DNA from 4 places in the Citrobacter sp. GW821-FHT02E08 genome. Region 2 is predicted to be linked to each of the others. Evidence: predicted binding sites of a transcription regulator. Region 2 holds the regulator's gene; each other region holds the start of a gene.
The links. Region 2 encodes LexA, which represses DNA repair genes until DNA is damaged. Its sites were predicted from a motif close to TNCTGTATGTACATACAGNA; they were not measured.

Region 1: the regulator LexA is predicted to act here: its motif matches at 1,585-1,604, upstream of mutH (DNA mismatch repair endonuclease MutH).
Region 3: the regulator LexA is predicted to act here: its motif matches at 1,095-1,114, upstream of dinG (ATP-dependent DNA helicase DinG).
Region 4: the regulator LexA is predicted to act here: its motif matches at 6,229-6,248, upstream of uvrB (excinuclease ABC subunit UvrB).

The regions. Positions count from the first base shown of each region.
Region 1 covers NZ_JBWKVL010000001.1:459,251-467,322, forward strand. The annotation lists gene AC07UY_RS02190 (TerC family protein) at 1-584, opposite strand, end outside; gene mutH (DNA mismatch repair endonuclease MutH) at 660-1,355, opposite strand; gene rppH (RNA pyrophosphohydrolase) at 2,040-2,570, shown strand; gene ptsP (phosphoenolpyruvate--protein phosphotransferase) at 2,583-4,829, shown strand; gene lgt (prolipoprotein diacylglyceryl transferase) at 5,117-5,992, shown strand; gene thyA (thymidylate synthase) at 5,999-6,793, shown strand; gene AC07UY_RS02220 (prepilin peptidase-dependent protein) at 6,977-7,447, shown strand; gene AC07UY_RS02225 (prepilin peptidase-dependent protein) at 7,438-8,001, shown strand; gene AC07UY_RS02230 (DUF2509 family protein) at 7,998-8,072, shown strand, end outside.
Region 2 covers NZ_JBWKVL010000012.1:36,503-44,574, forward strand. The annotation lists gene plsB (glycerol-3-phosphate 1-O-acyltransferase PlsB) at 1-1,682, opposite strand, end outside; gene AC07UY_RS15485 (diacylglycerol kinase) at 1,848-2,216, shown strand; gene lexA (transcriptional repressor LexA) at 2,326-2,934, shown strand; gene dinF (MATE family efflux transporter DinF) at 3,002-4,327, shown strand; gene AC07UY_RS15500 (CsbD family protein) at 4,458-4,667, shown strand; gene zur (zinc uptake transcriptional repressor Zur) at 4,734-5,249, opposite strand; gene AC07UY_RS15510 (cupin domain-containing protein) at 5,364-5,852, shown strand; gene dusA (tRNA dihydrouridine(20/20a) synthase DusA) at 6,004-6,999, shown strand; gene pspG (envelope stress response protein PspG) at 7,133-7,375, shown strand; gene AC07UY_RS15525 (quinone oxidoreductase) at 7,550-8,072, opposite strand, start outside.
Region 3 covers NZ_JBWKVL010000006.1:208,624-216,695, reverse strand. The annotation lists gene rhlE (ATP-dependent RNA helicase RhlE) at 1-1,023, shown strand, start outside; gene dinG (ATP-dependent DNA helicase DinG) at 1,129-3,273, shown strand; gene ybiB (DNA-binding protein YbiB) at 3,304-4,272, shown strand; gene ybiJ (DUF1471 family protein YbiJ) at 4,380-4,640, opposite strand; gene AC07UY_RS10870 (DksA/TraR family C4-type zinc finger protein) at 4,926-5,192, opposite strand; gene ybiX (PKHD-type hydroxylase YbiX) at 5,275-5,952, opposite strand; gene AC07UY_RS10860 (catecholate siderophore receptor Fiu) at 5,998-8,072, opposite strand, start outside.
Region 4 covers NZ_JBWKVL010000006.1:231,545-239,616, reverse strand. The annotation lists gene AC07UY_RS11010 (kinase inhibitor) at 82-558, opposite strand; gene bioA (adenosylmethionine--8-amino-7-oxononanoate transaminase) at 624-1,913, opposite strand; gene bioB (biotin synthase BioB) at 2,000-3,040, shown strand; gene bioF (8-amino-7-oxononanoate synthase) at 3,037-4,191, shown strand; gene bioC (malonyl-ACP O-methyltransferase BioC) at 4,178-4,933, shown strand; gene bioD (dethiobiotin synthase) at 4,926-5,624, shown strand; partial or broken gene AC07UY_RS10980 (ABC transporter ATP-binding protein) at 5,590-5,742, opposite strand; gene uvrB (excinuclease ABC subunit UvrB) at 6,322-8,072, shown strand, end outside.

The DNA of each region.
Region 1 (8,072 bases), on a different contig from region 2:
AGAATCAGGAAAGCGAGCGCCAGCATTTTCACCGAAGGGTGACGGTCGACAAAATCACCGATTGAGCGCGCGGCAAACATCATCACGCCAACAGAAATGACGACCGCCGTCATCATAATGAACAGATGATCGGAAAGGCCCACCGCGGTGATCACCGAATCCAGGCTGAAGATAATGTCCAGCATCATGATCTGCACAATGGCGCCCAGGAAGGAACTTACGCGGGTTTTAAGTCCCTCTTCTTCACCCTCAATCGATTCATGGATCTCTTTGCTGGCTTTCCAGATAAGGAACAAGCCCCCCAGAAACAGAATGAGATCGCGTGCGGAAATGGATTGACCCATCACCTCAAACAGCGGATTGGTCAGACTGATTACCCAGGAAATTGATGCCAGTAAACCTAAACGCATCAACATAGCGCCCGCCAGCCCAAGACGACGGGCGTAACTGCGTTGTGCTGTCGGGAGTTTTGCGACAACCAGAGAAAGGAAAATGATGTTGTCGATCCCGAGAACGATCTCCAGAATCGTCAGTGTTCCGAGCGCAAGCCAGGCGTTAGGATCGTATATCCATGCAAATAACATCGAACAAAGCCCTGCAAAAAAAATGAAGCGGTGATTATATGCGTCTATCGCGGCAGGGGAAAGGTCATGGCGTGCCTAATCGTTCTGTATTAAAAAATGGCGTTCCAGAAGTGGGCGAGTGAAGCTTTTTTTCAGGTAAAAACCACGCGGTAACGTCAGGATTAGCTGGCCCTGCACGCCAATGGCCTCTGTTAGCGCTTTCGCGTTGGCGGCCTTTGGTCGCAGTTGTAAAAATTCGCCATGGCGGGCGGTGATCCGCTCAACCTGGCCCAGTACGATCATGTCCATTAACTCTTCCCAGTCGAGACGTAACTGCTGCTCTTCTTCTTCATTTGGACTCCAGAGAAGCGGCGAACCGACGCGACGCTCTGCCAGCGGAATGGAGCGCTCGCCCTCAACGGGTATCCACAGTACCCGCTTTAACTTGTGGCGGACGTGGCTTGTCTCCCATGTCACCCCGCTGTTTCCGGTTAGTGGCGCAACACAAACGAAGGTAGTCTCAAGAGGTCGCCCCAGACTGTCCACCGGGATGGTTTTCAGCTCCACGCCTAATTCCGCGAAATCTTGCTCTGGCTTACTGCCTGCGCTGGCACCAAGCCAAATCTCCAGCAGTACGCCGATCCAGCCTTTGTCCCGTTTCAGATCCTTTGGCGTCACGATCCCTGCCAGCGCTGCCAGTTCACCCAATGTGTAGCCTGAAAGCCGCTGTGCCTGAGCCAGCAACAGAGCCTCGGATTCAGGTGGTGAATGTAATGGATGGAGTCCGGACATCGGGTTATCCCTTAGGTGAAAAAATGAACAATGATTTTATACCGTGTGAACAGAGTTTATCTTTTTCCACACGCTATGTTCAATCTCATGATTTATATTGATTTTTAGTTTGCTGATCGACGAGTTGCGCAACGGCGAAATGAGTTTTCCAATTCTGGTCACTGAAAATAAACAGGATCTTACACCATGTTATCCACAGAAAGATGGGATAACTGTGCAAAACCCTCACTACTGTTTCAATTTACAGCCTTGACGTGAGACGAAAATCGAATTTTCACACAAATTGTGCCTAACTTATTGGCACAATCTGTGGATAAAACCGACGCTGGTCGATCTTTCATCAGTCCGATGATCCTGGATGTGACGCCCATCACGATTCTATGCTCTGAGTAGCGAATATGACAGTTAACTCAATGAATATACGCGGCTATTTTTTCACGGTTTTCAGAGTCCCATTCAGACTGTTCCGGGTTTTCCCGTGGTAATTCCATACTTCTTCACAACTATATCCACAGAAAAGGTGAATAAAATCGCCTGCAAGTCCCTCCCTCTGTTTATAACTCGGTCCTTAACTGTGAGTTATTCAATTGTTATTAGAAATGTGTGCGGTTAAGAGAGTGGTTTACCGTCTCTCTGTAGTGTGAAACAATCGTTTATATATAAGGTTTATGTTGAGGTAGTCCGGTGATTGATGACGATGGCTACCGCCCAAATGTAGGGATCGTAATTTGTAATCGTCAGGGGCAGGTTATGTGGGCCCGGCGGTTTGGTCAGCACTCCTGGCAATTCCCGCAAGGTGGAATCAATCCAGGAGAATCAGCAGAACAGGCGATGTACCGGGAACTGTTTGAAGAAGTAGGGTTAAGCCGCAAAGATGTGCGGATCCTTGCATCTACTCGCAACTGGTTGCGTTACAAGTTACCGAAACGTTTGGTGCGTTGGGATACAAAGCCGGTGTGTATCGGCCAGAAACAGAAATGGTTTCTACTGCAACTGATGAGCGGTGACGCGGAAATCAATATGCAAACCAGCAGCACTCCTGAGTTCGATGGTTGGCGCTGGGTGAGTTACTGGTACCCGGTCCGACAGGTGGTATCATTTAAACGCGATGTCTACCGCAGGGTGATGAAAGAGTTCGCAAGTGTTGTGATGGCGCTTCAGGAAAGTACCCCTAAGCCGCAAAGTGCACCTGCTTATCGACGTAAAAGAGGTTAAGCCACGCAAATTATGCTCACCCGCCTGCGAGAAATAGTCGAAAAGGTGGCCAGTGCCCCGCGTCTCAATGAGGCGCTGAATATTCTGGTCACTGACATCTGTCTTGCGATGGACACAGAGGTCTGTTCGGTATATCTCGCCGACCATGACCGACGTTGTTATTACCTGATGGCGACCCGGGGGCTAAAAAAACCACGTGGTCGCACAGTTGCGCTCGCATTTGATGAAGGTATCGTCGGCCTGGTAGGCAGGCTGGCGGAACCGATCAACCTTGCTGATGCGCAAAAACACCCCAGCTTTAAATATATTCCTTCCGTTAAAGAAGAGCGCTTCCGTGCGTTTTTAGGTGTGCCGATCATTCAGCGTCGGCAGCTTTTAGGCGTGCTGGTCGTACAGCAGCGTGAGCTGCGCCAGTACGATGAAAGCGAAGAGTCTTTCCTGGTGACGCTTGCCACACAAATGGCAGCCATTCTTTCCCAGTCCCAGCTCACCGCGCTGTTTGGTCAATACCGACAGACGCGAATTCGCGCGCTGCCCGCAGCACCTGGGGTGGCGATTGCTGAAGGCTGGCAGGATGCCACGTTGCCGCTGATGGAGCAGGTCTATGAAGCCTCGACGCTGGATGCGGCGCTTGAGCGAGAACGACTGACCGGGGCGCTCGAAGAAGCAGCAAATGAATTCCGCCGTTACAGCAAGCGTTTCGCTGCCGGTGCGCAGAAAGAGACGGCGGCAATTTTTGATCTTTACTCGCATCTGCTTTCGGATGCCCGACTGCGTCGGGAATTGTTCGCCGAGGTCGACAATGGATCGGTCGCCGAATGGGCCGTCAAAAAGATCATCGAGAAGTTTGCCGAACAGTTTGCCGCATTAACCGATGTGTACCTCCAGGAACGTGCTGGAGATTTACGTGCGCTGGGTCAGCGACTGCTGTTCCATCTCGATGATTCCATTCAGGGACCCAACGCCTGGCCCGAACGCTTTGTACTGGTAGCCGACGAGCTTTCCGCGACAACGCTGGCGGAACTGCCCCAGGACAGGCTGGTTGGCGTCGTGGTGCGTGACGGCGCGGCCAACTCGCATGCGGCGATAATGGTGCGTGCGCTCGGCATTCCGACCGTCATGGGCGCGGATATTCAACCGTCAGTTTTGCACCGGCGTACGCTGGTGGTTGATGGTTATCGCGGCGAATTGTTGGTGGATCCTGAACCGATATTGATTCAGGAATATCAGCGCCTTATCAGTGAAGAGATTGAGCTGAGCCGTCTGGCGGAAGATGACGTCAATCAGCCCGCGCAACTGAAAAGCGGCGAGCGGGTGAAGATCATGCTCAACGCCGGTCTGAGTCCGGAACATGAAGAAAAACTGGGTGCCCGGATCGACGGTATTGGGCTTTATCGCACCGAAATCCCCTTCATGTTACAAAGCGGATTTCCCTCGGAAGAAGAGCAGGTTGCACAGTATCAGGGCATGCTGCAGATGTTCAACGACAAACCGGTGACGCTGCGTACGCTGGATGTCGGAGCGGATAAGCAATTGCCCTACATGCCGATCAGCGAAGAAAATCCGTGCCTGGGCTGGCGTGGGATCCGCATAACGCTCGATCAACCCGAGATCTTTTTGATCCAGGTTCGCGCCATGCTGCGTGCCAATGCGGCGACCGGAAATTTAAGCATTTTGCTGCCGATGGTGACCAGCATTGATGAAGTGGATGAAGCGCGCCGCCTAATTGAACGTGCCGGACGCGAAGTGGAAGAGATGATCGGTTACGCGATCCCGAAACCGCGCATTGGCATCATGCTGGAAGTACCCTCAATGGTGTTCATGCTGCCGCACCTGGCGAATCGGGTCGACTTTATCTCGGTGGGGACCAACGATTTAACCCAGTATATTCTGGCGGTCGATCGTAACAACACCCGGGTGGCCAATATTTATGACAGTCTGCATCCTGGGATGTTACGCGCATTGGCGATGATCGCCCAGGAAGCGGAAAAAAACGGTATCGATCTGCGTCTGTGCGGCGAAATGGCGGGCGATCCTATGTGTGTCGTCATCCTGATTGGTTTGGGCTTCCGGCATTTGTCGATGAACGGTCGTTCGGTCGCTCGTGTGAAATATCTGTTGCGGCATATCGATTTTGACGAAGCGCAAACCCTTGCGCAACGTAGCCTGGAAGCGCAACTGGCAACTGAAGTGCGTCATCAGGTGGCAGCATTTATGGAACGTCGCGGGATGGGAGGCTTAATTCGCGGGGGACTGTGACAGGCGCTCTGTCTCTGGTGACGGGATGGCGGAAAAATCGCCTTATCAGGCCTACAAACGGCGGCATTCTTGCGGGATTGCGCTAAGTCTGTAGGCCTGATAAGCGCAGCGCCATCGGGCATTCCTGAGTATGTCATTGATAGCCTATACAGATCTTTTACATCTTCCCGGCATCTCCGATGCACCCCTTGTGCTATTATTCGCACCTTTGGAGCGCCTGTAACCTTCAGGCGCGCTTATCAATCGCTGTCTGATTTCAGCGACATAACAAGAAATTGTGGTGATAGATGACCAGTAGCTATCTGCATTTTCCGGAGTTCGATCCGGTCATTTTCTCAATTGGACCCGTCGCCCTTCATTGGTACGGCATGATGTATTTGGTGGGGTTTATCTTCGCGATGTGGCTGGCAACTCGCCGCGCCAATCGCCCAGGTAGTGGCTGGACCAAAAACGAAGTTGAAAACTTACTCTATGCAGGCTTCCTTGGGGTCTTCCTCGGCGGGCGTATTGGTTATGTGCTGTTCTATAACTTCTCGCTGTTTCTGGAGAATCCGCTCTATCTGTTCCGCGTCTGGGATGGCGGTATGTCCTTCCACGGCGGCCTTATCGGCGTGATTCTGGTGATGATTATCTTCGCCAAACGCACGAAGCGCAGCTTCTTCCAGGTTTCTGATTTTATTGCACCGCTGATTCCGTTTGGTCTGGGCGCGGGGCGTCTGGGTAACTTTATCAACGGTGAGCTGTGGGGACGTGTCGACCCTAACTTCCCGTATGCCATGTTATTCCCGGGCTCCCGTACAGAAGATATTTTGCTGCTGCAAACCAACCCGCAGTGGCAGTCCATTTTCGATACTTACGGTGCGCTGCCGCGCCATGCTTCCCAGCTTTATGAGATGGCGCTGGAAGGGATTGTGCTGTTTATCATCCTTAACCTGTTCATTCGTAAACCGCGCCCGATGGGTTCAGTTTCTGGCTTATTCCTGATTGGCTATGGTGCGTTTCGTATCATCGTTGAATTTTTCCGCCAACCGGATCAACAGTTTACCGGCGCCTGGGTACAGTACATCAGCATGGGGCAGATCCTCTCTATCCCAATGATTGTCGCGGGTATCATCATGATGGTTTGGGCGTACCGTCGCAGCCCACAGCAACACGTTTCCTGAGGAACCATGAAACAGTATTTAGAACTGATGCAAAAAGTGCTGGATGAAGGCACACAGAAAAACGACCGTACAGGTACCGGAACGCTGTCCATTTTTGGTCATCAGATGCGTTTCAATCTGCAGGAAGGATTTCCGCTGGTTACGACAAAACGCTGCCATTTGCGCTCCATCATCCATGAACTGCTGTGGTTCTTACAGGGCGACACCAACGTTGCATACCTGCATGAAAACAACGTCTCAATCTGGGACGAGTGGGCTGATGAAAACGGTAATTTAGGTCCGGTTTACGGCAAGCAATGGCGCGCATGGCCAACGCCAGATGGTCGCCATATCGACCAAATCACTACCGTGATTAACCAACTGAAAAACGACCCGGATTCCCGCCGTATTATTGTTTCTGCATGGAACGTGGGCGAACTGGATAAAATGGCGCTGGCGCCGTGCCATGCCTTCTTCCAGTTTTACGTTGCGGATGGCAAGCTCTCTTGTCAGCTTTATCAACGCTCCTGCGATGTTTTCCTCGGACTTCCGTTCAACATCGCCAGCTATGCGTTGCTGGTGCATATGATGGCGCAGCAGTGCGACCTTGAGGTCGGTGACTTTGTCTGGACGGGCGGGGATACCCATTTGTACAGCAATCATATGGAACAGACGCATCTGCAACTGAGCCGTGAACCGCGTGCATTGCCGAAGCTGGTGATTAAGCGTAAGCCGGACTCTCTCTTCGATTATCGTTTCGACGACTTTGAAATTGAAGGCTACGATCCGCATCCGGGCATTAAAGCGCCGGTTGCCATCTGACCGCGGTAACTCTGTCATAACCGACGCCAACGTGCGTCGGTTTTTTTTGCGTTAATTTCTTTGGTTCGACGCGGATTCCCGAAATATTGCAACGCACTGCAACAGCATAAACACTCCCCGTAGCGTCTCGCACAGTCTGAATTCTCCCCTCGTGTTTATTTCTCATCGTTCCATACTGCCGCCATGAAAAAACAGTTGGGTTACACGCTTATTGAAATGATGGTGACGATGATCCTGATTGCCGTCCTCAGCGCTACGGGGCTGTATGGCTGGCAACGTTGGCAGCAACAGCAACGCCTGTGGCAAACCGCCTTTCAGGTGCGCGACTACCTGCTGCAACTGCGTGAGGACGCCAATTGGCATAACCGGGATCATGTCATCAGCATCAACAGGGAGGGGACGTCATGGTGTTTCATCAGTTCGGTTGTCCCACAAAGCACCTGTGCATCAAAGAACGCATTCGTCTTTGCGCCGTTATGGGCCGATGTCGAGGTGGTGGACATAACGCCGTCGCTGGCATTTTTCGGCTTACGCAATACCGCGTGGGCTGGGCATATCTATCTGAGAAATGCCGCAGGCGAGTGGCGAGTGATCGTCTCCGGGATGGGGCGGATCCGACTTTGCGAGCGCGATGAAGGGGATGTATGCCGATAAACGAGCGGGGTTTTTCTCTCCTGGAAGTGATGATAGCCATGGCGATAAGCAGCATTTTACTGATGGGTGCTGCCAGGTTTTTACCTGCGTTGCAGCGTGAGATTTTGTACAACACGCGCAAGCTTTCGCTGGAGGATGAGGTCTGGCAACGCGTTTATACTGTGGCAAAACATCTACAGCGAGCGGGATACTGCCATGGAAAATGTGCAGGTGTTGGGCTGGTGATTACCGCGCAAGGGGACTGCGTCATTGCGCAGTGGGATGCAAACAATAACGGCGTCTGGGATGCGTTACCGGTTAAAGACGCGGAACAAACAGGATTCCGCCTAAAAGACAAGGCGTTGGAAACATTGCGCGGGGCGACGTCATGCGAAGGTAAAGGGTGGGATAAAATGACTGACCCTGAGACTCTCCTGGTAACGACATTTCAGGTTGAACGTCAGAAAATAGCGGGTTTTTCGCCCATCCTCACCGTCCATCTTCAGGGAGCGACTAAATCGGAACCCCGGATAGTCATTGAGGCTGATTACAGTGTCACGGGGTTCAATCAGTGAATCGTGAACAGGGCGTATCGTCGCTGGCAATGGTGCTGTTGCTGCTGATTCTGGGGAGTTTGATGCTCCAG
Region 2 (8,072 bases):
TACGGGACATTGCGCATTAGATCCAGATAACACTCGAGCTGCTCTGTCAGTTGCTCGCGCGTTAACGAACGCTGACGGGATGCGAGCAACGCGGTGCAACACAGGTTCATGGCATTTGCCGCGCCCGCTTTGTTAATGCGGACCATCAACTCAGCGGCGATACCATTGACCGTTGGCGTCAGCCAGGCGGGACGCACGGCTTCGATCGGATCGATAGATTCACGCCACTCAGGAACATGTTGGTTCAGGTACGTCATCAACGGCATCGGTTCGCCAAAGTTAACGTAGCCCTGACCCAGATTACGCAGCTTGCTCAAGCCACGCAGCATTTGCGGCAGGCTCTCTTTTTCTTTCGTCGCGCCACGCAACTCTTTGGCGTAAGTCCCCACTTCCATTACGTGCTCGTAACCGATGTAAATGGGGACCAGGGTGATCGGACGCGTACCGCCGCGCAGCATCGCCTGAATGGTCATCGACAGGGTGCCGGTTTTCGGATCCAGCAGACGGCCAGTACGGGAACGCCCGCCTTCCACAAAATATTCCACGGAATAACCACGGCTAAACAGCTCGCCGAGATATTCGCGGAAGACGGTGGAGTAGAGTTTGTTGCCCTTAAAGGTACGGCGGATAAAGAACGCGCCCAGGCGGCGGAAAATCGGGCCAGCTGGCCAGAAGTTCAGGTTGATACCGGCAGCGATATGCGGCGGCACCAGCCCCTGATGATAGAGCACGTACGAGAGCAACAGATAGTCCATATGGCTGCGGTGGCAGGGCACATAGACGATTTCATGCCCATCGTGCGCCAACTGGCGTACACGCTCTGCGTTGTGGACATTGATCCCCTGATACAGTCGGTTCCAGGTGAAACCCAGAATGCGGTCAGTCAGGCGAATCATCTCGTAGGAGAAGTTGGCGGCAATCTCTTCCATCAGCGCAATGGCGTTCTGCTGCGCTTTTTCATGGGAGATTTTTTTGCTGCGCGCTTCGTCTTCTACCGCGCGCGCAATGGCTTTTGACGCCAGCAACTTGTTAAACAGATCCTGTCGGGCAGGCAGACGAGGACCGACCGCCGCCAGACGCTGACGGGCGAAATGCATTCGCGCCACACGCGCCAGTTTTTGGGCAATAATTTTGTCGGTTCCGTGCTCGTCAGCCATCCGTCGTAAGGAAACGGAAGGCGAGAAACGGACAAAACTGTCGCGCCCCAGCCAGGAAACAGCAAAGAATTTCTGTACGCCATTCAGCATACGCAGAGGGGGATTTACCTCACCCTTTTCACGCCCCGGAGAGCGGCCGAACATCACCGATACCGGCACCATCTGTACATCCAGATCTGGATTACTGCGGTGAAGGTCGAGGTAATTGTGAAAGAGTTTGATCGACTCTTCTTTCGGCGTGTAGTAGGTGAATACGCGCGGGCCGCCGTGAATAAACACATAACGCGGCAGCAGAGTTCCGTCGATCTCCAGCGGCTCTAACGGGTCGGGGAGATCGTGCGCCAGGCATTGGGCACGCAGCGTCAGCAAGTCTGCTTTTGAGTTGTACGGTAAAACGTACATAATGGGACGAGATGTATCGAGCCCCAATTCCGGAGCGGGTTCCGCCGGAATAGACTTGCTTTTTACCAGTACGGTTAATGGTAAATTCAGTAATTTGTAGTAAATTCGTGGCCAGCCAGACATAAACGATGTAAAGCCTCTGGTTAATAATGCAAATGCGCTGCAAGGATATCAGAAAGTCTAGCGAATTTCTGGTGTATCCCGTCATACTTCGCGCCGCTGTAACCCGAATTTTGTGGGTTAACGATATAATGTCATTGACGCTGATAATGCAAAAAGGTTCTTTTGATGGCTAATAATACCACTGGACTCACCCGAATTATTAAAGCTGCTGGTTATTCCTGGAAAGGTTTTCGTGCTGCATGGATTCATGAAGCGGCATTTCGTCAGGAAAGTGTTGCTGTGCTGTTGGGCGTGGCGATTGCCTGCTGGCTGGATGTGGATGCCATCACGCGTGTTTTGTTGATTGGTTCTGTCATGCTGGTGATGATAGTGGAAATCCTCAACAGCGCGATTGAGGCGGTGGTTGACCGTGTTGGCTCTGAACACCATGAGCTTTCCGGGCGGGCGAAAGATATGGGGTCAGCGGCAGTATTGCTGTCGATCTTTGTCGCGATGATCACCTGGGGAATCCTGCTGTGGTCGCATTTTAGATAAGGCTTCCATAATCCGATAAATCTCTTGTTTTTTGTGCCGCTTGTGGTTCCAAAATCGCCTTTAACTGTATATACTCACAGCATAACTGTATATACACCCAGGGGGCGGAATGAAAGCGTTAACGGCCAGGCAGCAAGAGGTGTTCGATCTTATTCGGGATCACATCAGCCAGACAGGTATGCCACCGACGCGTGCGGAGATCGCGCAGCGTTTGGGGTTCCGTTCCCCAAATGCGGCTGAAGAACACCTGAAAGCGCTGGCACGTAAAGGGGTCATTGAAATTGTCTCCGGTGCCTCTCGCGGTATCCGCCTGCTGGTGGAAGAAGAAGAGGGTCTGCCTTTAGTAGGTCGCGTGGCGGCAGGGGAACCCCTTCTGGCACAGCAGCATATTGAAGGCCACTATCAGGTCGACCCGTCGCTGTTTAAACCTAATGCCGATTTCCTGCTGCGCGTCAGCGGTATGTCGATGAAAGATATTGGGATTATGGACGGTGATTTGCTGGCGGTACACAAAACCCAGGACGTGCGTAACGGCCAGGTCGTGGTGGCGCGTATCGACGATGAAGTCACGGTTAAGCGCCTGAAAAAACAGGGCAATAAAATCGAACTTCTGCCAGAAAATAGTGAATTCAAACCGATTGTGGTTGACCTGCGCGAGCAAAACTTCACGATTGAAGGGCTGGCAGTCGGCGTCATCCGTAACGGTGAGTGGTTGTAATATTGTTTTGATACAGTGGCGCATCTCGCGCCACTGTTTGTTTTAACTCCTTCTCAGGCTTTCCTGCATGCCTTTCTTTACCTCTTCCGACAAAGCACTCTGGCGTCTCGCGTTACCGATGATTTTCTCCAATATCACCGTTCCTTTGCTGGGACTGGTGGATACTGCGGTCATCGGGCATCTGGACAGCCCTGTTTATCTGGGCGGTGTTGCCGTGGGCGCAACGGCAACCAGCTTTCTCTTCATGCTGTTGCTTTTCTTACGCATGAGCACCACCGGGCTGACGGCTCAGGCGTTTGGTGCCAAAAATCCCCAGGCGCTGGCACGCGCGCTGGTGCAGCCACTGATTCTGGCGTTGGGGGCGGGAGCTTTGATCGCGTTGTTCCGCACGCCAGTCATCGATCTTGCATTGCATATCGTCGGTGGAAATGAAGCGGTGTTGGTGCAGGCGCGACGTTTTCTGGAGATCCGCTGGCTGAGCGCTCCGGCATCGCTGGCGAACCTGGTGCTGCTGGGCTGGCTGCTGGGCGTTCAGTATGCCCGCGCACCGGTGATCCTGCTGGTTGTCGGCAACGTTCTCAATATTGTGCTCGATCTGTGGCTGGTGATGGGTTTGCATATGAACGTGCAGGGCGCAGCGCTGGCGACGGTGATTGCAGAATATGCCACGTTGTTGCTTGGGCTGATGATGGTGCGCAAAGTGCTTACACTGCGCGGCGTGTCATCCACGATGCTGAAACAGGCCTGGCGGGGGAATTTCCGCCGTTTGCTGGCACTTAACCGGGATATCATGCTGCGTTCGTTGCTGTTGCAACTGTGCTTTGGTGCGATCACGGTTCTCGGGGCGCGACTGGGCAGCGACATCATTGCGGTGAACGCTGTTCTGATGACCCTGCTGACCTTTACCGCCTATGCCCTTGATGGATTTGCTTATGCTGTCGAAGCGCATTCCGGGCAGGCGTATGGCGCACGTGACGGCAGCCAGTTGCTGGATGTCTGGCGTGCTGCATGTCGGCAGTCAGGGATTGTGGCGCTGCTGTTTGCCCTCGTTTATGCCCTGGCGGGCGAGCAGATCATCGCGTTGCTAACATCGTTGCCGCAAATTCAACTTTTGGCCGATCGCTACCTTATCTGGCAGGTGGTGTTGCCGTTAATCGGTGTCTGGTGTTATTTGCTGGATGGCATGTTTATCGGGGCGACGCGTGCGGCGGAAATGCGCAACAGTATGGCCGTTGCGGCGCTGGGATTTGCCCTCACGCTGTGTGCGTTGCCCTGGCTCGGTAATCATGGGCTGTGGCTGGCGTTAGCCGTTTTTCTGGCGCTTCGTGGACTCTCGTTGGCCTGGATCTGGCGACGTCACTGGCGGCATGGAACCTGGTTTGCCCGAGCGTGATGGTTAAAAGTTCCGAATATCAAAATGAACATGGGATCACTGACTACAATTAATCTCACGTCCAGCAGAAAACGTAGTGTATTTGGGCGAAGCAATATCGCTAATCACCACTAATCATGAGGACTCGATGATGAATAAAGACGAAGTCAGCGGTAACTGGAAACAGTTCAAAGGGAAAGTGAAAGAGCAATGGGGCAAGCTGACCGATGATGATATGACGGTCATTGAAGGTAAGCGCGACCAGTTGGTCGGTAAGGTCCAGGAACGTTACGGTTACGCCAGAGACAAGGCGGAAAAGGAAGTGAGCGACTGGGAAACGCGTAATAAATACCGCTGGTAATCAGCCGCGGTGACCCGAAAGTACAAGGATGTACAGTCCATTGGGCGGTTTTGCCGCCCAACCCGCTTAACGCGGTTTTTTCTTCACCAGAATCGAATGATCGTGCTGGCACTCTTCTGGATGGCGACACGCTTCAACTTCGACGCACGCCGGGCATAATCCGTGTGCTTCAATTACGTTATGACGCAGGGCAAAACCCATTTTTGCCGCCAGCGTATGCATAATATCTTCCACGCCCTCGGCGCTTTCTTCTTTTACCACGCCGCACCGGTCACAAATGAACATGGCTGAACTGTGGGTTGGCTGATCGAACAGATGGCAGAGCACATAGCTATTGGTGGATTCGACCTTGTGCACAAAGCCTTGCTCGAGCAAAAAATCAAGCGCACGATACACCGTAGGCGGCTTGGCCTGCGGCTCTGTTTCACGTAGCAGATCCAACAGGTCATAGGCGCTGATGGCCCCTTGTTGCAGGCTCATCAAACGCAACACTTCGAGGCGCTGAGGAGTGAGTCGCACATTGCGCTGCGCACAGATTTTCTCAGCTTGCGCCAATAGGTCTTGTGTTGTGGTCTTTTCCATTTGGCACCCCGGAGTACGTGAAACGTTAATCCCTTACTTTATCATGTTCTTCTTAAAACACCGAGATCCCCCACCGTGTGCTATACCTGACCCATTGCACACTGGAAAACCAAAATGAAAAGACCTGATTGCATTCGTCACTGGCGCGACGCAGAAGGCGCTGATGACTCTACCTATCCTGATAGCGATGAGCTATTTTCCATCGGCGCGCCGCTGGCGCGAACGCTCGGACTGCGTCGGCTTGGCATTCACCATGAACGCCTCCCGCCGGGTCGCCGTACCTCCTATCCGCATGCGGAAAGCGACGAAGAGGAGTTCATTTATGTGCTGGAAGGTTATCCCGAAGTCTGGATAAACGGCTATCTGTGGAAATTAGAACCCGGAGACAGCGTTGGTTTTCCGGCGGGAACCGGGGTGTGTCACACCTTTATCAATAACACCAGCGCAGAGGTTCGCCTGCTTGTCGTCGGGGAGGCGAATAAAAAACACAATCGCATCTATTACCCGATTAATCCGGTGTATGCCGCCACACGAGAAGACCGCTGGGTTGACCATCCGCCGCAGTTTTTTGGCCCGCACGACGGAAAACCAGGGCGAAAATAGTACCGTTCTTCGTCGTTGAGCATCGGGCTGGGACGGTCTGCGCCGTCGGCCCGGCTCACACGCAATGCAGCCATCTGCGTGCGGTCTTGCCTCTCTGGTTTTGCTTTATGCTATAGTAGCGCCCCTTTTTCAGAATGCTTAATTAATCGCCATGCCAGAAACTTCGTCCCCCGTTTTTCCTGCCCATCGTTTTTCTATCGCGCCGATGCTCGACTGGACGGACAGACATTGCCGCTATTTCTTGCGCTTGCTCTCCCGCCAGACGCTGCTCTATACCGAAATGGTCACGACCGGTGCGATCATTCATGGCAAGGGCGATTATCTGGCGTACAGCGACGAAGAGCATCCGATCGCGCTGCAACTGGGCGGTAGCGACCCTGCGGCTCTGGCGCAGTGTGCGAAGCTGGCACAAGAGCGCGGTTATGATGAAATCAATCTCAACGTGGGTTGTCCTTCCGACCGCGTACAAAACGGCATGTTCGGCGCCTGTCTGATGGGCAATGCGCAACTGGTGGCGGACTGCGTGAAGGCTATGCGTGATGTGGTGTCGATTCCGGTGACGGTCAAAACCCGTATCGGCATTGACGATCAGGACAGCTACGAATTTCTCTGCGATTTCATCACGACGGTTGCAGGTCAAGGCGAGTGCGAGATGTTTATCATCCACGCGCGCAAAGCCTGGCTTTCTGGCCTTAGCCCGAAAGAAAACCGGGAGATCCCGTCGCTGGATTACCCGCGTGTCTACCAATTGAAGCGTGATTTTCCGCATCTGACGATGTCGATCAACGGCGGCATTAAATCGCTGGAGGATGCGAAAGCGCATCTGCAGCACATGGACGGCGTGATGGTCGGGCGCGAAGCCTACCAAAATCCGGGTATTCTGGCTTCTGTCGACCGTGAGATTTTTGGTGCGACGACGGCCGATGCCGATCCGGTGGCGGTGGTGCGTGCGATGTACCCGTACATTGAACACGAACTCAGTAACGGCACCTACCTGGGCCATATCACCCGTCACATGCTGGGTCTGTTCCAGGGCATTCCCGGTGCGCGTCAGTGGCGTCGCTACCTGAGCGAAAATGCCCATAAAGCCGGTGCCGATATCAACGTGCTGGAGCACGCGCTGAAGCTAGTGGCGGATAAGCGTTAATTTTTCACTAAAACCTGGTCAAATTCACCACGCCCTGCACAATGTTGCGGGGCGTTTTTATTTAAAATCAACGTGTTACTTTTTGGCATGTTTCTTGTAATGATCTGTGCAGTTTTCATTAGGGGAGAGCATCATGCTGGAACTACTGTTTGTCATTGGATTTTTCATCATGTTGATGGCGACGGGGGTTTCCCTGTTGGGCGTTCTCGCCGCGTTGGTCGTGGCGACGGTGGTGATGTTTTTGGGGGGACTGTTTACGCTGATGTTTAAACTGCTGCCCTGGCTGTTACTGGCCATTGCGGTAGTGTGGGTCATTAAGGCGATAAAAGCACCGAAAATCCCACAATATCAGCGCAATAACCGTTGGCGTTACTAAAGATGTGAGGGATGGGTCACAACCTGAAACTTTGCTCTTAGAACCCATTAGGAATTGATTATCAAATCTGTCACTATTGCGCGTCTAACGAATTCATCGAGCTGTACCCTACATACAGCCGAACTAAAAAAAGAAAGGGCTTCCCATGTGGAAGCCCAATTTCTTTCTACACCATTATGGAATTAGCAGGCTCGAACCCTGCGTCGTTCTGCTCTCCAGCGCCTGATGCGCGCGCTGTGCATCTTTCAGCGCATACTTCTGATCCTCTGCCACATCGACCTTAATAACGCCGCTGGCAATCAGCGAGAACAGTTCATTACTGGCCTCAGTGAGTTCATCACGATTGGTGATATACCCTTGCAGAGAAGGGCGGGTCGTATACAGCGAGCCTTTCTGATTCAGGATACCTAAGTTCACACCGGTGACCGGTCCTGACGCGTTGCCAAAACTGACCATCAGTCCACGACGTTGCAGACAATCCAGCGAAGCTTCCCATGTATCTTTGCCAACTGAGTCGTAAACGACCTGCACTTTTTTGCCGCCGGTGATCTCTTTGACCCGATCGACAATGTTTTCTTCACGGTAGTTGATCACCTGCCAGGCTCCCGCCTGCAAAGCCCGTTGCGCTTTTTGCGCGTTGCCAACCGTACCGATAAGTTTAGCGCCCAGCGCTTTCGCCCACTGACAGGCAATCAGC
Region 3 (8,072 bases), on a different contig from region 2:
GGCGGCGTAGACGTGCTGGTGGCAACCCCTGGCCGTTTGCTCGATCTGGAACATCAAAACGCCGTCAAATTGGATCAGATTGAAATTCTGGTGCTGGATGAAGCTGACCGCATGCTGGACATGGGCTTTATCCACGACATTCGTCGCGTACTGGCTAAATTGCCGCCGAAGCGTCAGAACCTGCTGTTCTCCGCGACCTTCTCCGACGACATCAAAGCGCTGGCTGAGAAATTGCTGCGTAATCCGCTGGAAATCGAAGTCGCGCGTCGTAACACGGCGTCCGAGCAGGTGACGCAGCACGTCCATTTTGTTGATAAGAAACGCAAACGTGAACTGCTGTCGCAGATGATTGGTCAGGGCGACTGGCGGCAGGTGCTGGTCTTCACCCGCACCAAACATGGTGCCAACCACCTGGCGGAGCAGTTGAATAAAGACGGCATTCGTAGTGCGGCCATCCACGGCAATAAATCGCAAGGGGCGCGTACGCGTGCGCTGGCTGATTTTAAATCCGGCGACATTCGCGTGCTGGTCGCCACGGATATCGCGGCGCGTGGCCTGGATATTGAAGAGCTGCCGCATGTGGTGAACTATGAATTGCCGAACGTGCCGGAAGATTACGTCCACCGTATCGGTCGTACCGGGCGTGCGGCGGCAACCGGTGAAGCGCTGTCGCTGGTCTGTGTTGATGAACACAAACTGCTGCGTGACATCGAGAAACTGCTGAAAAAAGAGATCCCGCGTATCGCGCTGCCGGGCTATGAGCCGGACCCGTCCATTAAAGCCGAGCCGATTCAAAACGGTCGCCAGCAGCAACGTGGTGGTGGCGGCGGCGGCGGTCGTGGCCGATCCCCACAGGGGCAAGGTCAGGGCGGTGCAGGCCGTGGTCAGCAGCAACCGCGTCGTTCAGAAGGTAGTGCGCCTAAAGCCGGGGCCAAACCTTCGCGCCGGTCAGGTGATGCGAAACCGGCGAGCGATAAGCCGCGCCCGCCACGCCGTCCGCGCAGACTGTCTTCGGCAGAGTAATGCAGTAAACGGGAAGCCCGACCGAATGGTCGGGTTTTTCTTTTTGCGACCCGTCTAAGAAAGTGCCACAATAGTGGCTGTTTATACAGTATTTCAGGTTTTCTCATGGCATTGACCGCTGCGCTAAAAGCGCAAATTGCTGCCTGGTATAAGGCGCTTCAGGAACAGATCCCCGACTTTATTCCCCGTGCGCCGCAGCGGCAGATGATTGCTGACGTCGCTAAAACACTGGCCGGGGAAGACGGGCGACATCTGGCGATCGAAGCGCCGACCGGCGTCGGGAAAACCCTCTCGTATCTGATCCCCGGTATCGCCATCGCGCGCGAAGAACAAAAAACGCTGGTGGTGAGTACCGCCAACGTCGCCTTGCAGGATCAGATTTACAGCAAAGACCTTCCCCTGCTGCGAAAAATTATTCCCGATCTTAAGTTCACCGCCGCCTTTGGGCGCGGGCGGTATGTGTGTCCGCGCAATCTGGCGGCGTTGGCCAGCACCGAACCTGACCAACAGGATCTGCTGGCGTTTCTTGACGACGAACTCACACCGAACAATCAGGAAGAGCAAAAGCGTTGTGCCCGGCTGAAGGGCGATCTGGACAGCTACAAGTGGGATGGTTTACGCGATCATACCGATATCGCCATTGATGATTCACTGTGGCAGCGTCTGAGCACCGACAAAGCCGGCTGCCTCAACCGTAACTGCCACTATTACCGCGAATGTCCGTTCTTTGTGGCGCGCCGTGAGATTCAGGAAGCCGAAGTGGTGGTGGCAAACCATGCGCTGGTGATGGCGGCAATGGAGAGCGAAGCGGTTTTGCCGGATCCGAAAAATCTGCTGCTGGTGCTGGATGAAGGGCATCATCTGCCCGATGTTGCGCGCGATGCGCTGGAAATGAGTGCTGAAATCACGGCGCCCTGGTATCGCCTGCAACTCGATCTGTTTACCAAACTGGTGGCGACCTGTCTGGAACAGTTTCGGCCAAAAACCACGCCGCCACTGGCTATCCCTGAGCGTCTGAACGCGCACTGCGAAGAGCTGTATGAGCTGATTGCCTCGCTGAACGCGATTCTGAATCTTTATATGCCCGCCACCCAGGAGGCGGAGCATCGCTTCTCAATGGGCGAATTGCCCGCAGAGGTGATGGAGATTTGTCAGCGGTTGGCGAAACTCACAGAAATGTTGCGTGGGCTGGCGGAGCTGTTTCTCAACGATCTCAGCGAAAAAACCGGAACCCACGATATCGTGCGCCTGCATCGGGTGATTTTGCAGATGAACCGTGCGTTGGGCATGTTCGAAGCGCAAAGCAAGCTGTGGCGTCTGGCGTCGCTGGCACAATCGTCAGGCGCGCCGGTGTCCAAATGGGCCACCCGCGATGTGCGCGACGGGCAAATGCATGTCTGGTTTCACTGTGTCGGCATTCGCGTCAGCGATCAGCTGGAAAGGCTGCTCTGGCGCAGCGTGCCGCATATTGTGGTGACCTCCGCCACGCTACGTTCGCTGAACAGTTTCTCTCGCTTGCAGGAGATGAGCGGACTGAAGGAGAAAGCGGGCGACCGTTTCGTGGCCCTCGACTCGCCCTTCAACCATCTAGAACAGGGGAAAATCGTCATACCGCAAATGCAGTATGAGCCGCTTATCGATAACGAAGAGCAACATATTGCGGAGATGGCGGCCTATTTTCGTCAGGAGCTTGAGAGCAAAAAACACCAGGGCATGCTGGTATTGTTTGCCAGTGGCAGGGCGATGCAACGGTTTCTTGAGCATGTGACGGATTTACGTCTGCTGTTGTTAGTTCAGGGCGATCAGCCGCGATACCGGCTGGTGGAGTTGCACCGCAAGCGGGTGGAAAATGGCGAACGTAGCGTGCTGGTGGGTCTGCAATCTTTTGCGGAAGGGTTGGATCTGAAAGGTGAATTGCTCACTCAGGTTCATATTCACAAGATTGCTTTTCCACCTATCGACAGCCCGGTGGTCATCACCGAAGGGGAGTGGCTGAAAAGCCTGAACCGTTACCGCTTTGAAGTGCAGAGTTTGCCCAGCGCGTCGTTTAATTTAATCCAACAGGTGGGGCGATTGATCCGTAGCCACAGCTGCTGGGGGGAAGTGGTGATTTACGACAAGCGTCTGTTGACCAAAAATTATGGGAAGCGTTTACTGAATGCGTTACCCATTTTTCCGATAGAGCAACCTGTCGTGCCAGACGTTATAGTAAAAACAAAAGCAAAAGCGACTCGCCGCAGACGGCGCTAATGGTGTGTGCACCCCCGCAAGGAGTTTTCGATGGATTACCGCAAAATCATCAAAGAGGTTGGGCGAGGTAAAAATCATGCCCGCGATCTGGACCAGGACACCGCGCGCGGCCTGTATACCCATATGCTAAAGGGGGAAGTCCCTGACCTGGAAATGGGCGGCGTACTGATTGCGCTGCGCATTAAAGGAGAGGGCGAAGCCGAAATGCTGGGCTTCTATGAGGCGATGCAGAACCACACTATTCGTCTGACGCCGCCAGTGGCAAAACCGATGCCTATCGTGATCCCCAGCTATAACGGGGCGCGTAAACAGGCGAACCTGACGCCGTTGCTGGCTATCCTGCTGCGTAAACTGGGTTTTCCGGTGGTGGTTCACGGGGTGAGCGAAGATCTGACTCGCGTATTGACCGAAACTATTTTTGAACTGTTGGGAATTACGCCGACCCTGAATGTCGGTCAGGCGCAGGCAAAACTCGACGGACACCAACCGGTGTTCATTCCCGTCGGCACACTGTGCCCGCCGCTGGAAAAACAGCTGGCGATGCGCTGGCGAATGGGGGTGCGTAACAGTGCACACACGCTGGCGAAGCTGGCGACGCCTTTTGCAGAAGATGCCGCCTTACGTCTTGCCAGCGTTTCTCATCCGGAATATGTCCCACGTGTGGCGAAGTTCTTTGGTGACATTGGCGGACGCAGTCTGCTGATGCATGGCACCGAAGGGGAAGTGTACGCCAATCCGCAGCGCTGCCCGCAAATTAGCCTGATCGATAAGCGTGGAGTGCAGGTGATTGTGGATCGCCAACGTGAGATGCCCGAGGAGCCGGTGCCACTCCCTGTCGCGAAAGATCCAGAAACCACGGCGCGTTGGATTGAGCGCTGTCTGGCGGGTAGCGAACCGGTTCCTGACGCGTTGAAAATTCAAATGGCCTGCTGTCTGGTGGCAACTGGTGAGGTGGAGACACTGACAGACGGTCTGGCACGCGTTGGTCAGAGTTTTTAACGGATTCAGGTAAAAAAAGCCCGTCCAGTGGTGGACGGGCAAACAAAGGGTAACACACAGGTCTATGAGGGTTGGAGCAGGGCGTCTGTTGGCATACAGACAAAAAATTATTTGTAGATAACCGCAGTACCGCTCATTTTGTTGTTGCTGTATGCAGAGGTAATGCTATAGCTGCTTGCGCCAGCAGCAGCGGCTTTCTCAGCCAGTTTCGCTTCCAGACCGTCCAGGGTAGTGGCGCCTTCCGCAGAAACTACACCGATTTTATTCATGTCTTGTGCTTGTGCAGCCGTTACCGGCTCGGCAGCGAAAACGCCAAAAGAGAGTCCAGACAGAGCGATAGCGGCAACAGCATATTTGATGGTTTTCATAGTTAATTTCTCGCAGGTTATTCTGTTAGTAAGACGATGTTCCGTCGATGTGATAAGTATCACGTTATTTAGCGAGAGATAAAATCGAATAGAATTGACGGCGTTAATCAAAAATATTGAATGACAAATAACTTATTGATTATTAATAAATTCGGATTATGCATTTACAGTTCTTGTTGTTGCCGTTTACAGAGCAAAGGATAACGGCACATTTTGCTACGCAGTTCGCCAAAAACCGTGAGCGTAAAGAAAAACGCGTCGCGCGATTTTTTCGGTAAAGATAAGTCAACGTAACTGGCTGTCTTTCGATCCTCTGCGATTATATCCTGAGAATGTTTCGTTTCTTGAATCTTTCTCCTGTTGGCAGGCGAGGCATAACCTCACTCCCGGAACGGCTTTGCGTCGGGCTTCGGGAATAGGATCGCCACACTCTTCGCATTCATGCAGACTTTCCCCCTGGGGTAATTCCCCGCGAACGCGTGCGACAGCATCTTCAATGGTATTGTTGATCTGCTCATTCACGGCGTCGTCATTTGCCCATCCGGATGCCATAAGCCGTTACCTCCACATTCATTTCATAGGGTAATTGTAGTGAATGTGGGGGCAATAATCGCACCGTCAAGACAGCGTCTTCTCAGATCTCAGACCATTCACGCAGCAGGTTATGGTAGAGGTTGAGCAAAGAGAGGATCTCCTCACTTTCGCCGTTGTGGCTTTTGAGTGACTGGATATTTTTGTCCAGTTCAAACAGCATCGCGCGTTTCTTATCATCACGGATCATCGACTGGACCCACATAAATGATGCAACGCGGACTCCCCGTGTTACGGGGGTGACGCAATGCAGGCTGCTGGAGGGATACAGCACCACATCGCCGGCCGGTAACTTCACCGCATGCTGCCCGTAGGTATCGTTAACAATCAGTTCCCCACCGTCATAGCTCTCCGGCGAACTCAGGAATAGGGTGGCAGAAAGATCGGTGCGCATCCAGCCGCTTTCCGGGTGGCTGCGTACTGCGCCATCAACGTGAAAACCATAGGTTTCATTATCCTGATAGCGGTTAAACAACGGCATGGAAATTGTTTTCGGCAAGGCGGCCGAGAAAAACAGGGCGTTCTGGTTGATGGCTGACAGTACCGCCTTCTGTAAGGCGATATACAGCTCGCTTCCGGTATCAACCTGCTGGTTATTTTTGACCTGAGCGCCCTGAGCGCCAGTGGTTGCCCGGCCATCGATCCAGTCAGCCTGCTCAAGTTGTTGTCGACATTGCTCGACGCCTTGCGGCGTTAAAACGCCCGGAATGTGATACATCATGTGCGATTCTCCGAAAAGTGGGGCCGGAGCCCCACGCGATGTAAATCAGAAATGCATATTGGCCGTGAACAGGAAGGTTCTGGGTTCACCCGGATGATAACGGTATCCGCTCTTGTTAATCGAGGAGACGTAGTCAGTATCAAACAGGTTGTAGACGTTCAACTGGAAATCGAGATTGCGGTTCACGCGGTATCCCAGTTTTGCATCCGCGACCCAATAACCTTCGGTATAAGATGGCGTGCCGACTGCACCGTCGGAACCCCGGTGCATGCTGCCGATATAGCGCGCGCCAGCACCGACGGAGAGATCGCTGGTGGCCTGATACTGGCTCCACAGCGTAAAGGCGTGTTCCGGCGTATACGGCAGGGATGAGGAACCATCCTGTGCCACATCTTTGCCGTCGCGAATGGTGGCGTGCTGTTGGGTGTAGCCGCCGATAACCTGCCACTCCGGCGTGATGTTCCCGGCCACAGAAAGTTCATACCCTTCCACACGCTTCTTCCCGTACTGGGAGTACGTCCCGTCGTCGTTCTGTTCAACTTCATTTTCGATATCGGTGCGGAATATCGCGGCGGTTAACAGTAGACGTTTATCCAGCACTTCCCACTTGGTGCCAATTTCGCTGGTTTTCGCTTTCTGCGGTTTGAAGTCAGTACGGTTAGCGCTGTTGCCGCTGCCGCTCTGGGCGAGGGCAAAGTTATTTCCGCCTGGCGGTTGCTGAGAAATGGCGTAGTTAACATAAATATTGCCGTTGTCCGTCAGATGGTACAACGCGCCTGCTTTCCAGTTCACCAGGTTACCCGATTTCGCGGTGTCCACTGTCGTGACCGGGGAACCTTTCGCTGCGCCCGCCGGGCACGCTACCGCGCCGCGTCCAGTGCCGCCACAGGCGGTGGCGCTATCGTACTCGGTACGGTAATTATCGAGTCGAATACCGCCGTTGAGTTCAATGTCGCGGGTGATTTGCAGGGTATCAAACGCGTAGATGCCGAAGGTGTCGGTCTGGCCATTGGCGTTTGCGCCATTACGGGTCAGCCCGCCAATGTGGACGTTGCTATTGGGGTTGTAAATATTGACCGGAGGCGGCGTCAGAGGATTTACACCGTAGTTGGTCTGGGTTTCACGGGTAAATTCAACACCCGTGCTGATGTCATGCCCGATGGAGCCGGTATAAAACGTCGACGTCAGGTTGGTCTGGTTGGTCAGGATCTTGTTGCTGACATCTTTGGTATTCGCCAGACGGGACCAGGTCCAGGAGTCAACGTTGCTGTCAGGCTGTGTGATGTTCGATGCGCCGCCCATTACGGCGGTCATCAGATAATCCTGTTTGACGCGTGACCAGCGTGTGGTGTTACGCAGGGTGGTGCTGTCGGTCAGGTCATGTTCGAAACGCATGGTGGCGGTATCGGTCGTGGAATCGTCGTAATCAGAATCCGTGCCGTAAAAATTGTGCGTATCCACTTTGCCAGAACTGTTGAGCGCGGATGTACCAGCAGAAGGGGCAGAATAGCCCGGTAAACCAATGGTCGGGATACCCCCGTCTGGCGTGTTGTGCTGGGTCACGTGCAGATAGTTCAGATACAGACGAGTCGGCGTACTCAAACCGAAAGCGACGGAAGGGGCGACGCCGTAACGTTCATTTTTAACGTTATCACGGCCCGCATCGTGCGTTTTTTCGCCCATCAGGTTCAGGCGCGCGGCGGTGGTTTCGCCTATCACCTGGTTAATATCCAGCGTACCACGGCGAAACCATGCGCTCCCCACGCTGGCAGAAGCATCAATACCCGAGTCGGTACGTGGCTGTTTGCTGATCATATTGATTGAGCCCGTCGGCGCGCTGCGGCCGTAGTCGGTCCCGGACGGGCCTTTTATCACTTCAACCTGTTCGGTATTGAAGGTATCGCGCGTGACGCTGCCAATGTCACGCACGCCGTCAATATAGATGCTGTTTGAGGTATCGGCGCCACGCATATAAACCGCATCGCCGGTGGTGGAGTTACCGTTCTCGCCTGCAAAGAAAGCGCCAACGCCGGGCACGTTTTTCAGAGCATCGGTCAAATTGGTGGCGCCCTGATCTTTGATCACCTGTTCTGAAATCACCGTCATTGTGCGTGTGGTGT
Region 4 (8,072 bases), on a different contig from region 2:
GATGGCGCTAACGCTTATTCGGCCTGTGTAACCTGTAGGCCGGATAAGACGCGTTAGCGTCGCCATCCGGCACAACACCGATTAACTGAACATCGCGGTAATTGACGCTCTGGCGAGTGAATGGAAATGGACATTAAACCCGACCATCGCACCGCTGGCGCCTTCATCGACCTCAATGCGTTCCACATTCAGGGCATGCACCGTAAAGATATAACGGTGCGTTTCCCCTTTTGGCGGCGCAGCGCCACCGTAGCCCGCTTTGCCAAAATCCGTGCGCGTCTGAATCGCGTCTTCCGGCAGCGGCGAAAGACCAGAGCCTGAGCCTTGCGGTAAAACGCGCGTGTCGGCAGGTAAGTTGGCGACAACCCAGTGCCACCAACCCGAGCCGGTGGGCGCGTCGGGATCGTAACAGGTCACGACAAAGCTTTTCGTCCCGGCGGGGACATCGTCCCAGGCCAGGTGCGGAGAGATATTATCTCCGTCATAGCCCATCCCGTTGAATACCTGACGATGGGGCAGTTTTTCCCCGTCGCGCAGGTCGTGGCTGATAAGTATCATGCACCCTCCGTCAATCTGCTGATCCGCAAAAAAGTGTAGTCAGTATCAGACGGGCTTACCGCCGATTAATGGATAAAAAATGTTTCCTGCGTCACGGCGTCATTCACTGCCTGCGTCAGTTTACGCAGTTGCTCAGGTTGAATAAGGTAAGGCGGCATCAGATAAATCAGTTTACCGAACGGGCGTACCCACACCCCTTGTTCCACAAAGAAGCGTTGGAGCGCTGCCATATTCACCGGATGTGTCGTTTCCACTACGCCAATGGCACCAAGCACGCGCACATCCGCCACCCACGGCGACTGCGCGGCAGGGGTTAATTCAGCGCGTAACTGCGTTTCGATGGCGGCAACCTGGTGTTGCCACTCTCCGGTTTCCAGCAGCGACAGGCTGGCGGTCGCCACGGCACAGGCCAGTGGATTGCCCATAAAGGTTGGGCCATGCATAAAACATCCGGCTTCGCCGTTGCTGATGGTTTCAGCGATAGTGCGGGTGGTTAAGGTGGCGGAGAGGGTCATGGTCCCGCCGGTCAGCGCTTTCCCCAGACACAGAATGTCCGGCGTGATGTCGGCGTGCTCGCAGGCAAACAGTTTACCCGTACGGCCGAATCCGGTCGCAATCTCATCGGCAATCAGCAGGATGCCTTCGCGGTCGCACATTTTACGGATGCGCCGCAACCATTCAGGGTGATACATCCGCATGCCGCCCGCGCCCTGGACGATCGGCTCCAGAATGACCGCCGCAATCTCGTTGCGGTGCGCGGCCATCAAACGGGCGAATGCCACCATATCCCGTTCATCCCACTCACCGTCCATTCGGCTTTGCGGCGCGGGAGCGAACAGGTTATCCGGCAGATAGCCCTTCCACAGGCTATGCATGGAGTTCTCCGGGTCACAGACGGACATCGCGCCGAACGTATCCCCGTGATAGCCGTTACGAAACGTCAGGAAGCGCTGGCGGGATTCGCCTAATGCCCGCCAGTATTGCAGCGCCATTTTCATCGCCACTTCCACCGCGACCGAACCGGAATCCGCCAGAAAAACGCACTCGAGCCGCTCTGGGGTCATCGCCACCAGTTTACGGCACAGATTGATGGCAGGGGCATGGGTGATACCGCCGAACATAACGTGCGACATGCTGTCGATCTGCGTTTTCATTGCCGCGTTGAGCTGTGGGTGATTGTAGCCATGAATTGCCGCCCACCAGGAGGACATGCCGTCAACCAGGCGTTCGCCGTTAGACAAAATCAGTTCGCAACCTTCGGCGCGCTCCACCGGATACACCGGGAGCGGTGAGGTCATTGACGTGTAAGGATGCCAGATATGGCGTTGGTCAAAGGCAAGATCGTCCGTTGTCATAATCGACTTGTAAACCAAATTAAAAAGATTTAGGTTTACGAGTCTACACCGAATCAAAAATTAACAACACCCTTTGGAGAGGCCCGATGGCTCACCACGCTCGCTGGACAATGTCGCAAGTCACCGAATTATTTGAAAAGCCGTTGCTGGATTTACTGTTCGAAGCGCAACAGGTTCATCGTCAACATTTTGACCCGCAACAGGTGCAAGTGAGTACGCTGTTGTCGATTAAAACCGGTGCCTGCCCGGAAGACTGCAAATACTGCCCACAGAGTTCCCGCTACAAAACGGGCCTGGAGTCAGAACGTTTGATGGAAGTTGAACAGGTTCTGGACTCTGCGCGTAAAGCGAAAAATGCGGGATCGACCCGCTTCTGCATGGGGGCGGCCTGGAAGAATCCACATGAACGCGATATGCCGTATCTGGAACAGATGGTGCAGGGCGTGAAAGAACTGGGGCTGGAAGCGTGCATGACGCTGGGCACGCTCAATGACGCCCAGGCGAAGCGCCTGGCTGACGCAGGTCTGGACTATTACAACCACAACCTCGACACCTCGCCTGAGTTCTACGGCAACATTATCACCACCCGTTCGTATCAGGAGCGTCTCGACACGCTGGACAAAGTCCGCGAGGCGGGCATTAAGGTCTGCTCTGGGGGCATCGTGGGGTTAGGTGAAACGGTAAACGATCGGGCCGGACTTTTGCTGCAATTAGCCAACCTACCGACACCACCGGAAAGCGTGCCCATCAACATGCTGGTGAAGGTGAAAGGGACGCCGCTGGCCGATAATGACGACGTAGACGCGTTTGATTTTATTCGCACCATTGCGGTGGCGCGTATCATGATGCCCACCTCGTTTGTCCGTCTCTCCGCAGGCCGTGAACAGATGAACGAACAGACCCAGGCAATGTGCTTTATGGCTGGCGCAAACTCGGTGTTCTACGGCTGTAAGCTGCTGACCACGCCAAACCCGGAAGAGGATAAAGACCTGCAGTTGTTCCGCAAGCTGGGGCTGAATCCGCAGCAAACGGCCGTGCTGGCCGGTGACAACGAACAGCAGCAACGCCTCGAACAGGCGCTGATAACCCCGGACACCGACGATTACTACAACGCGGCAACCGTATGACCTGGCAGCAAAAAATCGACGATGCGCTGATAGCGCGTCGTTCTGCCGATGCGTTGCGCCGCCGTCACGCGGTGGTGCAGGGCGCCGGGCGCTGGCTCCATGCGGGCGATCGTCAATATCTCAATTTTTCCAGCAATGACTACCTGGGGCTGAGTCACCATCCGCAGATTATCTGCGCCTGGCAGCAAGGCGCGGAGCGCTTTGGCGTGGGAAGCGGTGGCTCGGGTCATGTCAGTGGCTATTCCGTTGCCCATCAGGCGCTGGAGGAAGAGCTGGCGCAGTGGCTGGGGTATTCGCGTGCGCTGTTATTCATCTCCGGTTTTGCGGCGAACCAGGCGGTCATTGCCGCACTGATGGCAAAAGACGATCGCATCGTGGCCGACCGGCTTAGCCACGCATCGCTGCTGGAGGCCGCCAGCCTCAGTCCGGCGCAACTGCGTCGTTTTACGCATAACAACCCCGAACATCTGTCTCGTTTGCTGGCCGCCCCGATTTCTGGTCAACAACTGGTGGTGACCGAAGGGGTATTCAGCATGGATGGCGACAGCGCGCCGCTTGCCGAGATTCAGCGTACCGCACAACAGCACCGCGCGTGGCTGCTGGTCGATGATGCGCACGGTATTGGTGTTACCGGTGATGAGGGGCGAGGGAGTTGCTGGCAGCAGCAGGTGAAGCCTGAACTGCTGGTGGTGACATTCGGCAAAGGGTTTGGCGTCAGCGGGGCGGCCATTCTCTGTTCCGACAGTGTGGCAGAGTATCTGCTGCAGTTTGCCCGTCACCTGATCTACAGCACCAGTATGCCGCCCGCTCAGGCCCAGGCGTTACGCGCCGCTTTGGCGGTGATCCGTAGCGATGAAGGCCGCCAGCGCAGAGAAAAACTGGCGTCATTGATTGAACATTTTCGTGCTGGCGTGGATACCACGGCGTTCGCCCTGGCGCCTTCTCACAGCGCAATCCAGCCGCTGATCGTCGGCGATAACGCGCGCGCATTACAGCTGGCGGAAACGTTGCGCAGCCAGGGATGCTGGGCGACCGCGATCCGCCCGCCTACCGTTCCGGCGGGCACCGCGCGGCTACGTTTGACGCTGACCCAGGCGCACGAAAAACAGGACATCGATCGTTTGCTGGAGGTGCTGCATGGCGCAGTTTGATAAGCAGGCCATCGCGGCGGCGTTCGGACGAGCAGCGACGCAGTATGAACAACATGCCGAACTGCAACGCCAGAGCGCGGATGCGTTACTTGGATTGTTGCCGGATCGCGCGTTTTCGCAGGTGCTGGATGCCGGTTGCGGGCCGGGACGCATGAGCCGCCACTGGCGAGCACAGGGTTGCGAAGTGACGGCGCTCGACCTCTCGGCGCAAATGCTCGAGGAGGCGCGTCGTCAGCAGGCCGCAGACCATTATTTGATGGCGGATATTGAATCGATTTCGCAACCCACGGCGAGCTTCGATCTGGCCTGGAGTAACCTTGCGGTGCAATGGTGCAGTGATTTACCCCAGGCGTTGTCGGAGCTGTATCGCGTGGTACGCCCCGGCGGACAGGTAGCATTCACCACTCTGGCGCAAGGGTCGTTGCCGGAGCTGCGTCAGGCGTGGCGGGCGGTCGATAATCGGGCGCATGCAAACCACTTTTTAGACGGCATTGCCATCGAAAACGCCCTGAGAGGCTGGCGCGCCCGGCACCGGATTCAGGCTATCACGCTCTGGTTTGACGATGCGCTGAGCGCGATGCGTTCGCTCAAAGGCATTGGAGCGACCCATCTGCACGAAGGGCGCGAACAGAGGGTGCTCACCCGCAGCCAGCTCCAGCAACTGCAACTAGCCTGGCCGCAACAGCAGGGGAAATACCCGCTGACTTATCATCTTTTTTTGGGAGTGATTGAACGTGACTAAGCGTTATTTTGTCACCGGCACTGACACCGAAGTTGGGAAAACTGTTGCCAGTTGTGCGCTACTGCAGGCCGCCGCTCTGCGGGGTTACCGTACAGTGGGTTACAAGCCGGTGGCGTCGGGCAGTGAGATGACGACGGACGGTTTACGCAACGGCGATGCGCAGGCACTACAGCGCAACAGTACGCTGTCTCTGGCGTATCAGGACATCAATCCGTACACCTTTGCGGAGCCAACATCGCCGCATATTATCAGCGCCGACGAGGGAAGGCCCATTCTCGCGACGGTGATGTCTGACGGTTTACGGGCGTTAGAAGCCCAGGCTGACTGGGTGTTGGTTGAAGGGGCCGGGGGCTGGTTTACGCCGCTCTCAACGACGCTGACCTTTGCTGACTGGGTCCAGGCCGAGCAACTACCGGTGATTCTGGTGGTGGGCGTCAAACTGGGATGTATCAACCATGCCATGCTGACAGCGCAGGCGGTACAGCAAGCGGGTTTAACGCTCGCAGGCTGGGTCGCCAACGACGTGACGCCGCCTGGAAAACGTCATCAGGAGTATATGGCGACGTTATCGCGTGTGCTCCCGGCGCCGCTGTTAGGGGAAATCCCCTGGCTGGCTGAGTCGCCGGAATACGCCCCGACAGGTCATTACCTCGATCTCAGCGCTCTGGAGCGGGCGTCATCCACTGATTAAGAAGCTTGTCGTTTAGCTGGGTCAGTTGCCCCTGCGCCACGTTGCGTCCCCGGTGCAGGAGGCAAAAGCGGTCAGCGACCCGGCGAATCAACGGCAGACGTTGCTCCCCCAGCAAAAGCAGTGCAACCAAATGGTGAAAATGCGAGCAAGATCTCGTCTGGATGGGGTCGTGCTGTTAGCTGATAAAAATCAAAAATTAGCGATAATTTTTTTTTAGTTGCCCGAAAATGACCAGAAGGTCGATTTTGCCAGGCGGCAGTCCATACGGGCTGGAAGCAGTTATCCACTATTCCTGTGGATAACCTTGTGCATTAGAGTTAGAAAACATAACGTAAGCGAGAGAATACGCGGCCTGCGACTGAATTGATGCGAAAGACGGCTTAAAGAAATATTCGTTATAAAACAGCTTGTTAAATAAAAGCAATGGCTGAAAGAAAAGTGTCATGGATTGCCATAAAACGCGCATTACACTGCTTGACAAATGTTAAAAAAGTCATAGGTCTGGGGATAACCGACATCGGGTGGTTTTTTATCTCGTCTGGGGCTAAATTTTGCACTGTGATGACGTGGTTTTTGCTCGCGTAACAGAAATACTTTACCGTGCTACTGTTTTTTCATCCAGTATATTTTACTGGCAATCTTAGCCATCCCGAGTAAAATTACACACCTGCCCGCCCATTGCTTCAGGTAGCTGCTCATGAGTAAACCGTTCAAACTGAATTCCGCATTTAAACCTTCTGGCGATCAGCCTGAGGCGATACGTCGTCTGGAGGTTGGGCTGGAAGATGGTCTGGCGCACCAGACCTTGCTGGGTGTCACGGGTTCAGGAAAAACGTTCACCATTGCCAACGTGATTGCGGATTTGCAGCGCCCCACAATGGTGCTGGCGCCGAATAAAACGCTGGCGGCGCAGCTGTACGGCGAAATGAAAGAGTTCTTCCCGGAGAACGCGGTGGAATATTTCGTCTCTTACTACGACTACTACCAGCCCGAAGCCTATGTGCCCAGTTCCGACACGTTTATCGAGAAAGATGCCTCGGTGAACGAACACATTGAACAGATGCGCCTGTCGGCCACCAAAGCGCTGCTGGAGCGTCGGGATGTGGTGGTGGTGGCCTCTGTTTCCGCTATCTATGGTCTGGGCGACCCCGATTTATACCTGAAAATGATGCTGCACCTGACGGTGGGCATGATCATCGACCAGCGCGCCATTTTGCGCCGTCTGGCGGAATTGCAATACACCCGAAACGATCAGGCTTTCCAGCGCGGGACGTTCCGTGTGCGCGGCGAAGTGATCGACATCTTCCCGGCGGAGTCTGATGACATCGCACTGCGCGTCGAATTGTTCGATGAAGAGGTGGAACGTTTGTCGCTGTTTGATCCGCTGACCGGGCAGGTGGAATCAACGATTACGCGCTATACCATCTACCCTAAGACGCACTACGTCACCCCGCGTGAACGTATTGTGCAGGCGATGGAAGAGATTAAAGTCGAGTTGGCGGAGCGGCGTAAGAACCTGCTGGCGAACAACAAACTGCTCGAAGAGCAGCGTTTATCACAGCGTACCCAATTCGATCTGGAAATGATGAACGAGCTGGGGTATTGCTCCGGCATCGAAAACTACTCCCGTTATCTTTCCGGGCGCGGGCCGGGCGAACCGCCGCCGACGCTGTTTGACTATCTACCTGCTGACGGCCTGCTGGTGGTGGACGAATCCCACGTGACCATTCCACAGATTGGCGGGATGTATCGCGGCGACCGGGCGCGTAAAGAGACGTTAGTCGAGTATGGATTTCGTTTGCCGTCAGCGCTGGATAACCGTCCGTTGAAGTTTGAAGAGTTCGAAGCACTGGCCCCGCAAACCATCTACGTTTCCGCAACGCCAGGTAACTATGAGCTGGAGAAATCCGGTGACGATGTGGTGGATCAGGTGGTGCGACCGACCGGGCTACTGGATCCGGTTATTGAAGTCCGTCCGGTGGCGACGCAGGTGGATGATCTGCTCTCCGAAATCCGTATTCGCGCGGCGATCAACGAGCGCGTGTTGGTGACCACGCTGACCAAACGGATGGCGGAAGACCTGACGGAATATCTGGAAGAGCACGGCGAACGTGTGCGCTACCTGCACTCCGATATCGACACCGTTGAGCGTATGGAAATTATTCGCGACCTGCGTCTGGGCGAGTTTGACGTGCTGGTGGGGATTAACCTGCTGCGTGAAGGGCTGGATATGCCGGAAGTCTCGCTGGTGGCGATACTCGATGCCGACAAAGAAGGCTTCCTGCGTTCTGAACGTTCGCTGATACAGACCATCGGGCGCGCGGCGCGCAATATCAACGGCAAAGCCATTCTCTACGGCGATAAAATTACCGCGTCGATGGCGAAGGCCATTGGCGAGACGGAACGTCGCAGAGAGAAGCAGCAGCAGTACAACGAAGAACACGGCAT